DNA from 2 places in the Paenibacillus sp. FSL R5-0744 genome. Region 2 is predicted to be linked to the other one. Evidence: predicted binding sites of a transcription regulator. Region 2 holds the regulator's gene; the other holds the start of a gene.
What was found. The regulator LexA, encoded in region 2, represses DNA repair genes until DNA is damaged. The targets are predictions, from matches to a motif close to CGAACATATGTTCG.

Region 1 (6,849 bases), 390 kb from region 2:
CTATGTGGGGCTGTTTTCTGTGTCGGGTGAGGTACATATTATCCAATATTAGACTTAAGGGTATCATTCTTTTATAATAGTAGCAGACTAAAAAGTACAAAGGACGTGTAGTTATGAGTTCAGAAAGTTCATTTGATATCGTATCTAAAATGGATATGCAGGAATTAACCAATGCGATCCACCAAACAGAGAAAGAAATTGACAACCGCTTTGACTTTAAGAACAGCAAGAGTAGTCTGAAGCTGGAGAAAGACGCACTTATTATCGCCTCTGAGGACGAATATAAGTTAAACGCTGTTATTGATATTTTACAATCGAAGATGGTGAAGAGAGGTATCACGCTGAAAAACTTGGATTTCGGCAAAGTGGAGCCTGCATCTCTGGGTAGTGTTCGTCAGCGTTTAGGTCTTAAGCAAGGGATTGATCAGGAGAACGCAAAAAAAATTAACATCCTGATTCGTGATTCGAAATTGAAGGTGAAGAGCCAGATTCAAGGAGATCAGATCCGCGTAACTGGTAAGAGTCGCGATGATTTACAACAAATTATCCAGATTTTGCGTAAAGCTGATTTGCCGCTGGACCTGCAGTTCAACAACTTAAAATAGCATTTTGTACCCCGCAGTGCTTATCAGCGCCATTATGCGGGGTGCTTTGTATTTTTTTTGACACCTATTTATAGCTATAATATACTTGCTTAAGTAGAAATAGATGAGCCTGACTCAGGCAATTTGTATGAACGATTTAGGGGAGGAACTTCAGTGAATTTGCCCAACCGCATCACGCTAGCACGTATTTGCCTGATCCCGATTATGATGTTTTTCTTACTGGTGGATTTCAGTTTTTATCCAGAACCGATACATTGGGGCTCTTTTCAGCTATCTGTTAATCATTTGGTGGCAGCTGTAATCTTTTTGCTTGCAGCGAGCACAGATGGAATAGACGGCTACATAGCAAGGAAATATAATATGGTCACCAATCTCGGTAAGCTCCTTGATCCGTTAGCGGACAAGCTGTTAGTTTCTGCAGTTCTGATTTCACTTGTGGAATTGGGCAGATGTGATTCATGGATCGCAATTGTTATCATTAGTCGTGAGTTCGCAGTAACCGGGCTTCGCCAGATAGCATTGTTAGAGGGAAAAGTGGTTGCCGCCAGCAAATGGGGTAAGATAAAGACGGTTGTACAAATTGTAGCGATCTCACTGCTGTTGTTAAATAATTTCCCATTTCAATTCGTCAGCATTCCTGTAGACGATATTGCCATCTGGGCTGCAGCCTTGATCACTATTTACTCTGGAATTGATTATTTTGTGAAGAATAAGGATCTATTACAGCTGCATAATGCTTAAGCGTTTTAGGCAGCTACATATAGGAGAGGTAATAGGTAAAGCACCTATTACCTTTTTTAAACCCTAAAAGCAGTGTATCTACATTATAACGAGGAGGCGAAAGCCAGGTATGAAAGCGGAGATTATTGCAGTAGGCACGGAGCTTTTGCTCGGTCAAATCGTAAATAGTAATGCCCAGTTTTTGTCTATTGAGCTAGCTGCTATTGGGATTGATGTATATTTTCAAACTGTAGTTGGGGATAACAGCAGTCGCTTGCAGCAAGCCATTGAGATCGCTCAAAGCAGAGCGGATGTTGTCATATTTACCGGTGGTATTGGTCCTACAGAAGATGATCTAACGAAGGACGCGCTGGCTGCTTCCTTAGGTCGCACACTTCATATAGATCGCTTGGCAATGGATCATGTACAACGTTTCTTTGATGATCGAAAGATTGTTATGACGGAGAATAATCGTAAACAGGCACTTATAATTGAAGGAACTACACCGTTGCCAAATGAGATTGGTCTTGCTGTTGGCATTGCTTTTGAGCGTGAAAAGAAATATTATATTGTGCTTCCTGGTCCGCCTCGCGAGATGAAGCCGATGTTCGTAGATAAAGCTGTACCGTGGCTTCAGCAGCACGCTCTAACGACAGAAATGCCACTTTATTCTAAAATGCTTAAATTTGCCGGTATCGGAGAATCACTGCTTGAGGATAAGCTCATTGATCTTATTCACAGCCAGACAGACCCAACCATAGCTCCTTACGCTAAAGAGGGAGAGGTAACCGTTCGTATTTCGACAAAAGCGCCTTCCGAGCATGAAGCTTACAAGAAGCTGGAGATTCTGGAGAAACAGATCAAAGAGATTTTGCCAGAACATTTATATGCAAATATTGATGTGCCACTGGAGCAATTGATTGTGGATTGGATGGCGGATGCAGGTCTGACTTTAAGTGCGGCAGAGAGTTGCACGGGAGGCTTGCTGATGGAGAGTATAACTAACATTCCAGGCAGTGCTTCGATGTTTGCGGGAGGAATCGTCTGTTATTCCAACGACCTGAAGAAAAAACTTCTGAATGTGCCAAGTGCTTATTTGGAGGGGCCAGATGCTCCAGGGGCAGTTAGTCGTGAAGTTGCCGAGGTGTTAGCTGATCAGGTGAGAATGATCGCAGATAGTGATTTCGGTTTATCTGTAACTGGTGTAGCAGGACCAGGCTATTCTGAACGTAAGCCAGTTGGACTTGTATTTATTGGTTTAGCTGAACGCGGGCGTAAGACAGAAGTATACGAGCTTAATCTTAAAGGTACACGTGAAAATATACGACTGCGTACTGTTAAAGCTCTGTTGTATCGTCTATGGCGCAGACTTGAGGAACGGAAGGTGGAGACACCTCTTGAAGGCTCAGACTTGTAATGGGAGATTAGCCCAGTTATAATTGAGACATACGGAAGAACCGTGGCACTGAGATTTCTTTGCTGCGGTTTTTTGTATATCTGCGGAGATTTTGATCGCTGTTTTGGTTTTGATCATAAGTCGTTGATGTCCGGTGAAGTAGAGAAATCAGTTAACTTCTATGTCCGGAGGGAGGCTTACAATAAAAGGGATAATTAACGCTTGAGACAAAAAAAACGAATGTATGTTCGAAAAAAAGCTTGGCAAGACCTCAAAAACACGTTATTATATTATTATAAACAGTGAAGGAAGTGGTCTGATTGTCAGATCGTCGTGCAGCGCTTGATATGGCGCTTCGTCAAATAGAAAAACAATTTGGTAAAGGTTCGATCATGAAACTGGGAGAATCCACTCATATGCAAGTGGAAGTTGTACCTAGCGGATCTTTGGCACTTGATATTGCGTTAGGTATAGGCGGACTTCCAAAGGGACGTATTATTGAAGTATACGGACCTGAATCCTCCGGTAAAACGACTGTTGCTCTTCATGCTATTGCAGAAGTGCAAAAACAAGGAGGACAAGCTGCATTTATCGATGCTGAGCATGCGCTCGATCCGAAGTATGCACGTAACTTGGGCGTAAACATTGATGAATTGTTGCTATCTCAGCCAGATACGGGTGAACAGGCACTTGAGATTGCTGAAGCACTTGTCCGTAGTGGTGCAGTAGACATTATTGTCGTTGACTCCGTAGCTGCGTTGGTTCCTAAAGCGGAAATCGAAGGTGATATGGGTGACTCTCACGTCGGCCTACAGGCTCGTTTGATGTCTCAAGCGCTTCGGAAGCTATCTGGTGCCATTAGTAAATCGAATACAATTGCTATCTTTATTAACCAGCTTCGTGAGAAAATTGGTGTTATGTTCGGTAACCCTGAGACAACACCGGGTGGTCGGGCGTTGAAATTCTACTCTTCCGTACGGTTGGATGTTCGTCGTGTCGAAAGTATCAAGATGGGTAACGACGTTGTAGGTAACCGAACCAAGATCAAGATTGTGAAGAATAAGGTAGCACCTCCATTTAAACAAGCTGATGTTGATATCATGTATGGTGAAGGGATTTCCAGAGAAGGAAGTCTTGTAGACATCGGTACTGAAATGGACATCGTGAATAAGAGTGGTGCATGGTATTCCTATGAGGGTGAGCGTCTCGGTCAAGGACGTGAGAATGCCAAACAGTTCTTGAAAGAACATCAAGATATTGCACTTATCATTGAGAACAAGATCCGTGAAGCAAGTAACCTGTCCACTATTGTTGCTGCACCAAATGAAGCGGAAATCATTGCAGAGCAAGAGGAAGAAGAAAAGCTACTTCTCGAAATCGAACAATAGAATTTACTAAGGAATAGGACGCCCTGTGATTCATTGTTGCAGGGTGTCTTTTCTTAACAGTGTAAGAACATATATATTTGGGGTCCCCCCAAAGTACCTGAGTACGCATCGAAGTTAAGCCGCACTTTGTGGGGATATTTTATTGCTATGAGGTGACAAGCAACTATGGTAATACAGCTGGATATGGATTTTGAATCGGATGAGCAGGACGTACAGGTCCTATCTGATTTTCCTGATGGAGAATTTTTAGAAATTACTAAGGTAGAACGTCAGAAGAAGTCGGACCACCGCTACATCATACATTTCGGAGCCTATAACATGACTGTACACGAAGACGTCATGATTAAATATCGGATGATTACTGGAAATTCTTTTATGAAAGCCGATTTGGAGAAAATTGTTGTTGCTGATGAGCGACAACGAGCTTATGTAGAAGGACTTCGTTATCTAGAACGGAAGCCACGTACCGCTATGGAAATGACTCGCCGTTTACGGCAGAAGGAAATAGGGGAGACTATTATTGCGGAAGTGGTGCAACGGCTACAGCAGGAAAGATTTCTTGATGACCCCTTGTATGCAAAGCAATGGGCGGAGCAACGCATTACGAACCAGCGAAAAGGGAAAATGTGGATTCGCCAAGAGCTACGTGAGAAAGGAATCGACAAAACCTTGATCTCGGAAGCACTGGAGAATGTCAGTCCTGAACAAGAACTAGAGAGTGCACTTCAGATTGGTCGTAAGAAATGGAATCTTATTCGTGGTGAAGCCACAGATAAGCGCAGAAAGACTGGAGCCTTCTTAATGCGGCGTGGATTCTCGGGTGATATGGTGCGACAAGTGATCAATACTTTACTTGAGGAAGACAATTATGAGGGTGAAGATGAGGAATTTTACTAGACTCACTGATTCTCTTGACATTAATGCGCATATCGACTCTCTTGACAATGTCTTTTTATAAATAATAAAATATAACATGAATCGGCATAAAGTAAGAATCCTTTTTCCTTCCCAAAAAGGTGACTTTTTAAAACGGTTCGCGTACAACTCATATGAAATGTAATCGCCGGATAAGGCGGGCAGTGTGCATGTGCAGCATGTGCAGTATGGCAATCGGTTATTTACCGGTTTTTTGTATGGTGATGAACGGATAGTTTAACAACTGCACAATTCCCAGGGATATACCTTGGAGAGGAACCAACGAGGAGGTGAACAGATGCAAGCATGGATCTGGGTCATTATCGTTCTCGTTGTAGCTGCATTATTCTTTGGGTTCGGTTATTTTATTCGTAAATCCCTTGCAGAAGCTAAAATTCAAAGCGCAGAAAGAGAAGCCGTAGTCATCGTGGAGAACGCGAAGAAAGACGCAGAGGCGCTGAAGAAAGAAACAGTATTGGAAGCTAAGGACGAAGTCCATAGAATCCGTACTGAAGCTGAGAAAGAAACTCGTGAACGTCGGAATGAAATCCAACGGCAAGAGAGACGTTTGCTGCAAAAGGAAGAATCTCTGGATAAAAAAATGGAATCGCTTGAAAGAAAAGAAGAACAAGTAGCTAACAAAGAGAAACGAATTGATGAAACCCAACAGCAAATTGATGTTATTTACAAAAACCAAGTCACTGAATTGGAGAGAATTTCCAATTTAAGCATCGAAGATGCAAGAAGTATTATTCTTAGCAATGTTGAGCAAGAAGTTCGCCATGAAACGGCTCAAATGATCAAAGAGATTGAACAGCAGGCGAAAGAGGAAGCGGATAAGAAATCCCGCGAAATCATCACACTCGCTATCCAACGCTGTGCAGCTGATCACGTAGCGGAGACAACAGTTTCAGTTGTTACCCTGCCGAACGAAGAGATGAAGGGGCGGATTATCGGTCGTGAAGGCCGTAATATCCGTGCACTCGAAACTCTTACAGGTATCGACCTCATTATTGATGATACGCCGGAAGCAGTTATTTTGTCGGGATTTGATCCGATCCGCCGTGAAGTAGCCCGTACGGCACTTGAGAAGCTTGTGGCAGATGGACGTATCCATCCCGCTCGAATTGAAGAGATGGTGGAGAAATCCCGCAAAGAAGTGGACGAACGAATTCGCGAATATGGTGAACAAGCTACTTTCGAAGTGGGTGTTCACGGATTGCATCCAGATTTGATCAAGATTCTGGGTCGTCTGAAATTCCGTACAAGCTATGGTCAAAATGTATTGAAGCACTCCATGGAGGTTGCTTATTTAACTGGACTGATGGCCGGTGAGCTTGGGGAAGACATCGTGCTTGCAAAACGTGCAGGATTGCTCCATGATATCGGCAAAGCGCTGGATCATGAAGTAGAAGGATCGCATGTTGAGATCGGCGTTGAACTAGCGAAGAAATATAAGGAACATCCGGTTGTTATCAACAGTATCGCGTCTCATCATGGAGATTGCGAAGCTACCTCGGTTATTGCTATGTTGGTTGGTGCAGCTGATGCATTGTCAGCAGCAAGACCTGGCGCTCGCCGTGAAACACTGGAAACGTATATTAAACGTCTAGAAAAACTGGAAGAAATCTCAGAGTCATTCGAAGGCGTTGAGAAATCATTTGCTATTCAGGCGGGCCGTGAGGTACGCGTGATGGTACAGCCAGAGAAGATTGACGATGCAGAGGCATTCCGTCTTGCTCGCGATATTACGAAAATGATTGAAAGTGAACTGGATTATCCAGGACATATCAAAGTTACCGTTATTCGTGAGACACGGGCTGTT
Region 2 (6,849 bases):
GTCAATAACCTTCGGATCGGTAGTATCGATCATCAAAGGAACTTTAACCTTTTTTACAACTAATTCTAGAAACAGCTTAATATCTTCAATCTCATCACGGTCCGGATCTTGCACGCAGACGTCGATAACTTGAGCACCACTCTTCACCTGTGCACGGGCAATTTCTGAGGCTTCCTCATATTTACCTTCGACGATAAGACGTTTAAACTTACGCGACCCTAATACATTCGTACGTTCACCAACCATGTATGGACGGTTGTCGTTCTCAATATATATAGGTTCAATCCCAGAAAGTGCCGGTGGATGATTTCCTGCAAGCGGACGTGGAGGGAATTGTGAAAGTGCCTCCGACATAGCACGGATATGTTCCGGTGTCGTTCCGCAACAACCTCCCGCAATGTTAAGCCATCCCTTTTCTGCAAACGCAGCAATTTTACGCGCAAGAGAATCAGGAGATTCATGATAATGCCCATTCTCATCTGGCAGCCCAGCGTTCGGATAACAACTCACAGCCGCTGAAGAGATTGCAGAAAGTGAACGAATATGATCACGCATGAACTCTGGACCCGTCGCACAGTTCAGACCTATTGAGATAGGCTTCAGATGTTCTAAAGAAATATAGAATGCTTCAATGTTCTGACCAGCAAGTGTGGTACCCATCGGCTCTATTGTTCCCGAAATCATCACTGGCAATTTGATACCCGTCTTCTCAAATGCATTTCGAATACCTATACTTCCAGCTTTCACGTTCAGCGTATCCTGAGAGGTCTCTAGCAATAACGCATCTACTTGACCATCAATCAATGCCACTGCCTGTTCCTCGTAGCTATCAACGAGCTCTTGGAAAGTCACGCCTCCCGTAACAGAGAGTGTCTTTGTTGTAGGACCCATCGCACCTACAACATAGCGGGGACGATCTGGTGTATCATATTTATCAACGGCATTACGGGCTAGCTTTGCTGCAACCAGATTAATTTCTCGAGCCCGCTGCGGAATATCATATTCAGCAAGTACAACAGACGTTGCACCAAATGTATTCGTTTCAATGAGATCAGCACCTGCTTCAAGATACTGCTCATGAATCGTCTGAATTACTTCTGGACGAGTTAATACTAGCATTTCATTACAGCCGTCCAATTCTTCCCCACCAAAATCCTCACCTGTCAGAGGCACCTGTTGGATCATTGTGCCCATTGCACCATCTAAAATTAATATTCTTTGTTGTAAGCTTTCCTCAAGTGTATATTTAGCCAACGTATAGTCCCCCCAGTAAAACATTAGAGTAAGTTTAGCAGAATAAAGGAATTTCGAAAAGCCTTCCTTTCCACTCTGCATTATCTGTAATCATAGGAATTGCAATTCTTTTAATTATGGTTTTACAGAGAGTTCTTTATTAGGCATAGAATGCTGAGTTCTAGCAGTTACGTGTGATGTAACGATATATTGTCCTTCTTTCGTTAGTGTTCCCTCTGCTTGATAGATTCCATCACTGACTAGCTTCCCTTTAAATTCAATTTTCTGTTCACTATCATCTTTACTCACAATTTCGAACAGAACCTCTTTCGCATCATCTACTGCCAAGTTGTCTTGCGTCACCACTGCTTCAAAGGTCACCTTCTGATTTACAACAACCTCTTCAGGATTCCAATGTAACTCGACCTTGATAGGTTCCATAGACATGTCCATGTTCATATTCATATTATGTACGCCAGAATGTTTAGTTTGGTCTGATGAACATCCTCCCAATACTAAAAGTGTTGCACCTAATAATAAAGGAACTATTGTTCTTGAAATCTTCATTTAGATTCCTCCCAGTCGAATTGATTACTAAGAATCTACCAATTCATGTTATACATTCTCCATCTATTATACACATTATTATTGGTTTTTCAGTATTTCGCATCAATTCAGTTAAACTCTTGTGACTTAAATCATATACTAATAATTCTCATCTATCATATTAAATATGATGTAGATATAAAAAAGACAGCAAGTCGCCTAGATACCTAGGAACTCACTGCCTTCTTAAAGCTTAAATGAATGAAATTTTATAAAGATTGGACTAATGAAAGAAGCTCTCCAAGATGTTTGATTTCATAATCCGGCTGAATTTCCGGATCTGGCTGTTTGCCTTTTCTATTAATCCAAACTGTAGTCAAACCTGTTGCCAGCCCACCACGAATATCCGTTGTAAGCTTATCTCCGACCATAACTCCTTGCTCAGGTGCAATATCTAAAAGTTCTAGGGCATGCAGAAAAATTTCCTTATCCGGCTTTCCTTTTCCGAAGCTTCCAGAAATCACGATGTGATCAAAGAAAGGAACGATTTCAGGTACGCCATCTAGTTTCTCTTGTTGCAATGCAGGGCATCCATTAGTCAGAAGCAATAGCTTCACTTTTCCCTTCAGTTCTTCAAGCACCTGAATCGTTTCTTCATAGATGTAAGGTCGATTTCTACGCTCTACTGCGAATTTGGCAGCTAATGTCTCAGCAAGAGCTTCGTCCTCTACACCAAGTGCTGCAAGACCACGACGCCATGCCTCTTTACGATATCCCGGTGCAAGCTGCTCCAATTGACGGAATTCCGGCTGTTCACCTGCAGTAAAGTTCCCCCAAAGTGCTTCAAACGGATTAATCCCAATCATCTTTGTAAACGGGTTCGTTTCGTAGGATTCATATAGTCCAATGGCTTCTTTACGCACCGCAAGTTCCAGTTCTTGTGGATCAATCGTATCCCCAGCGGCTTCACATGCAGAACGAAATGCTTCATTAACGCTCCGATCATCCCAGAGCAGTGTATCATCAAGGTCAAATAGTACGGCGGAAATTGGCATTACAGGTCTCCCTCTCCCATGGCTGGTTAATTTCTATTCGTGAACTACTTCAATCTGGTGAGCTTTTGCGAATGCTTCCAGTCGAGTCCCCATTGCATTGGTATCATAACGATTCATAAGTCTGGTAAAAATCCATTTCGTGCGTTTGCCTTTATGCTTAATTACAACAGCTCCACGCGAAAGGATGATTTTCTCAATATCAGAAGCTGGCAGATAACGTTCGCGGTTGAATTTTATAGTAGATAGTCTAGCATTCTCTACCTTCAAGTACGGACGTCGGAAGAACAGAAGTGCCGCTAGTAAGTAGTACAAAACGACTCCTAGCCAGTTCATAAGCATACCATTACCTTTGGCTTGGTCCACTGAACCAATCATCCAAAACATAGTACCAAGCACTAATAACACTACTGGAAATGCAATGTTACGGCCTTTAAAGGTTTCGCTGTTCTTACCAGGAGATTTAGATTTAGATGCGTAAATCGTTTCCTTCCCCTGTTTCTTTCTTTGCTTATTAATTTGCTGCGTGTTGCGTTGAACCATTCTTTCCCAAGAACGGGCCATATGCGTTCCCCCTAGTCATCCAGTAATATCTATGAAAAGGAACAGGGTGTTAATGCTTACGCCCCTTGTTACCTTGTTCATGCTCATCATTATCGACCAATTCAATCGTATTCAATTGTGCTCGGAAGTTATTGCGAATATTCCCCAAATAAATTTCACGAAGCTTGGCGCGTTCCGCCGTTTCCTCTTGATTAAGGCCTACGCTCTTCTGTTTGCGTGCCAATTCGTTAATACGCGCGACCAACTCATCAATATTCAAAACTTTCCCTCCCCTTATAAATTAATTCTAACTCTGCCATGAGAAAAAGAGCTTGTCAAGGTTTACTCCCTGCAAGCTCTTCATGTCCTCTTATTATGTTCTTAGAATATTAATAAATAGGTAAAGTGAGAATATCTCCAGCATTAATCTGACTACCTTTAATGCCATTGGATTTTTTAATTCCTTCTATATATACAGCCGTTTTCATATCAGAAGGTTTATTCTCAAGAGCAATACTCCAAAGTGTATCTCCACGTTCAACCACTACGCGCTTCTCATCCTTCATTAAAGTAGTAGATCCTGCAAATACATTACCTACTACTGTAAGTCCTGATAGTACGAGCACAATGATCAATGTCAGTTTAATAACAAAATCTCTTCGGAACAAACGCATCAAGCCTTCAAGCAAAAGCTCTGTAATTTCTTTAATCTGAGCTGAATAACGGGTAATAGGATTATGTCCTAAAGATTCAACCACTGGGGCTTTATCGTAGATGCTGCGGTATGTACTGTATTTTAACATGAATATCATCCTCCAAACACTTGTTCTTACTTTTGAAATTATAATAACACGAACATGTGTTTTGTTCAATACTATTTTAGAACAATTGTTCTCTTTTTTTCAGAGGTTACTATTTACCATATTCTTCATATAAAGAATCACTCTTATCGTTTAGATGAAGGAAACGCAATCAATACAAGACTACCATTTATTAACTCTTTCGAATTAATATTTATAATAGTTAGAACTTATGTTTGTGCGAACGGTAGTTCTATGTTATAATTTTCCCAAACATTACTATATGGGGTTGATTCCAATGTCAAAGATTTCAAGTCGCCAGCTGGCGATCCTGGAATTTATACGTAGCGAAGTCCGCAGCAAGGGTTATCCTCCTTCCGTCCGGGAGATTGGAGAAGCTGTTGGTCTTGCTTCCAGCTCCACAGTTCACGGTCATTTAGATCGGCTAGAGAAGAAGGGACTTATCCGTCGAGATCCAACGAAGCCTCGTGCGATAGAATTGCTTGGCCAAGAGGATTCCGAGAATGTCCATCATTTCGCGCAAACCGTCGCTCGCATTCCTGTCGTAGGTAAGGTTACCGCCGGGGTTCCTATCACTGCTACTGAGAATATTGAAGACTACTTCCCGCTTCCAACTCACTATGTTGGAGATAACAAAGTATTTATGTTATCGGTTCAAGGTGACAGTATGGTCGAAGCTGGGATTATGAATGGCGACTATGTTATTGTTCGTCAACAACAAACGGCTGATAACGGAGATATCGTTGTAGCTATGACCGAAGAAGATGAAGCAACCGTTAAGACTTTTTATAAAGAACGTGATCATATACGTCTTCAGCCGGAGAATCCGGCGTACGAGCCTCTTCGCCTTAATCGCGTGACCATTCTCGGCAGAGTTATCGGATTATTTCGAGATATCCACTAAGTATGCACTCCTACCAAGCGAAAACGGATACCGTCCTTTAGGACGGTATCCGTTTCTACGAGAAGTATAAGGATAGGGTATATCGTATAATATATACTTTCTTTTATTTTTTAAAAAAAGCTGTTCTGCAAATGCAGAACAGCTTTTTTATTGTTATCAAACTCCATTCATCAATTGCAGAACATTTGTTCTCATAGGCTAAAATGACCATTTTTAATGAATAACCGTTTAGGCATCCTCCTCATATCTTAATTAGAAAGGAGTGTTGCACAATGCCAAATTACCGGATTATAGTTGATCTGACGCAGCGTATGCTTTATCTTCTTGATAACGACATTGTGATCAGGGGCTTCCCAGTCGGAATCGGTAAAATGTTAACTCAATCACCACTCGGTGAATTCACAATCATTAACAAACAACCCGATCCAGGTGGTCCATTTGGGGTCTTTTGGATGGGTCTATCTAAGCCTCACTATGGGATACATGGAAATAATGATCCCTCATCCATAGGGCACGAAGTATCCCACGGTTGTATTCGTATGTACAATAAAGATGTGTTAGCACTAGCTGCGATTGTTCCTATTGGAACACGAGTAACGATCAGGAATTAAATCTAGCTCTATAGATAAACACGCCTCACTCATGGTTCAATGGAGGGGGCGTGTTTGTATTTATGTATTTTTGATGACCTAATAGGAATTATGTGGTTATATGTCGAATAATGTTAACAGGATTTCAAATTGAAAGGAAGTGTCTCGTTTTGAACAACTCAAAAATTAGAACCCTCGTCGATTTTAAAGTCGATGCACTTGTTAAACTCTCTGGCTTATTGTTAAATAACGATCAAGCGAGTGGAAAAAAAGTAAATTTACTCACCTCATTCGGCAGTATTCAAGGGACCATCTCCCCTTCCACCTCCAATAAAGAGGATGTTTTTGACTTAAAATCTCTAATGGATGATGTCATTGTAGATGAATACATATCTTATTTAGGTGCGGAACATCCCGATAAAAATTTCAGCTATAACTTTGTAGTCCTTAATGATGTTTCTGTAAGACCCTATACTCACTATGAATCTCCGATCGAATACAAACAGCTAATTGTTTATACCGATCAAATCACAGCCTTCAATTTCTTATGATTTTGACATATTTATTTTAAAAAGCTCTCAACAAAGCACTCCAGCAGTTGCCCCAATTTTGCACTCAGCTCGCAAAATCGGCAGATCTCTGGGTGCTTTCTCTTTTTCTAATCAGTAGTCGTTTCCTAAATTCCCACGATTTTCGCTCTTAACAGATACTAGTAGAGAGAATTCAGGCATATCTTTCAATAAGCAATAAATCTTGCTCTACTGAGATCTTTGGAGGTGTGATTACATGCTGATTTTCTTGATGTATATGTTTGCCATTGTAGGAGGAATCTTAATTCTAAGTGCCGTTATTATAGAATTAAAAAAACTATCTACTTCTTCTGAACTTTCTAAGCTGTTAAACGCAACCTCATCTTTTAATATTATATTCACCAAAACATTCATTCCGCCCAATCAATCGCACTTGATCGCCCTTAATGAACCTTATAAAAAAATAGCAATAGGTACCAGCAATCCGAAAACAAGCAAAAAGGCAATAGCAAAGCTATACTCGTTCGACAATATAATGGGATCAGAGATTGTTGTTAACGCACTAACCCTTTCAAAAGTATCTAAACGACAACAAAACAGCAAATCAACTGCTTCAAGTGCGGATATTAA

Region 1: the regulator LexA is predicted to act here: its motif matches at 2,959-2,972, upstream of recA (recombinase RecA).

Annotation. Positions count from the first base shown of each region.
Region 1 is NZ_CP150228.1:4,187,433-4,194,281, reverse strand. It holds gene MKY19_RS18435 (YajQ family cyclic di-GMP-binding protein) at 114-605, shown strand; gene pgsA (CDP-diacylglycerol--glycerol-3-phosphate 3-phosphatidyltransferase) at 759-1,346, shown strand; gene MKY19_RS18425 (competence/damage-inducible protein A) at 1,456-2,742, shown strand; gene recA (recombinase RecA) at 3,042-4,109, shown strand; gene MKY19_RS18415 (RecX family transcriptional regulator) at 4,275-5,006, shown strand; gene rny (ribonuclease Y) at 5,323-6,849, shown strand, end outside.
Region 2 is NZ_CP150228.1:3,802,313-3,809,161, forward strand. It holds gene metH (methionine synthase) at 1-1,254, opposite strand, end outside; gene MKY19_RS16635 (FixH family protein) at 1,369-1,800, opposite strand; gene MKY19_RS16640 (HAD-IA family hydrolase) at 2,049-2,834, opposite strand; gene MKY19_RS16645 (hypothetical protein) at 2,868-3,395, opposite strand; gene MKY19_RS16650 (DUF896 domain-containing protein) at 3,445-3,654, opposite strand; gene MKY19_RS16655 (LysM peptidoglycan-binding domain-containing protein) at 3,764-4,177, opposite strand; gene lexA (transcriptional repressor LexA) at 4,473-5,099, shown strand; gene MKY19_RS16665 (L,D-transpeptidase) at 5,372-5,710, shown strand; gene MKY19_RS16670 (hypothetical protein) at 5,860-6,240, shown strand; gene MKY19_RS16675 (hypothetical protein) at 6,476-6,849, shown strand, end outside.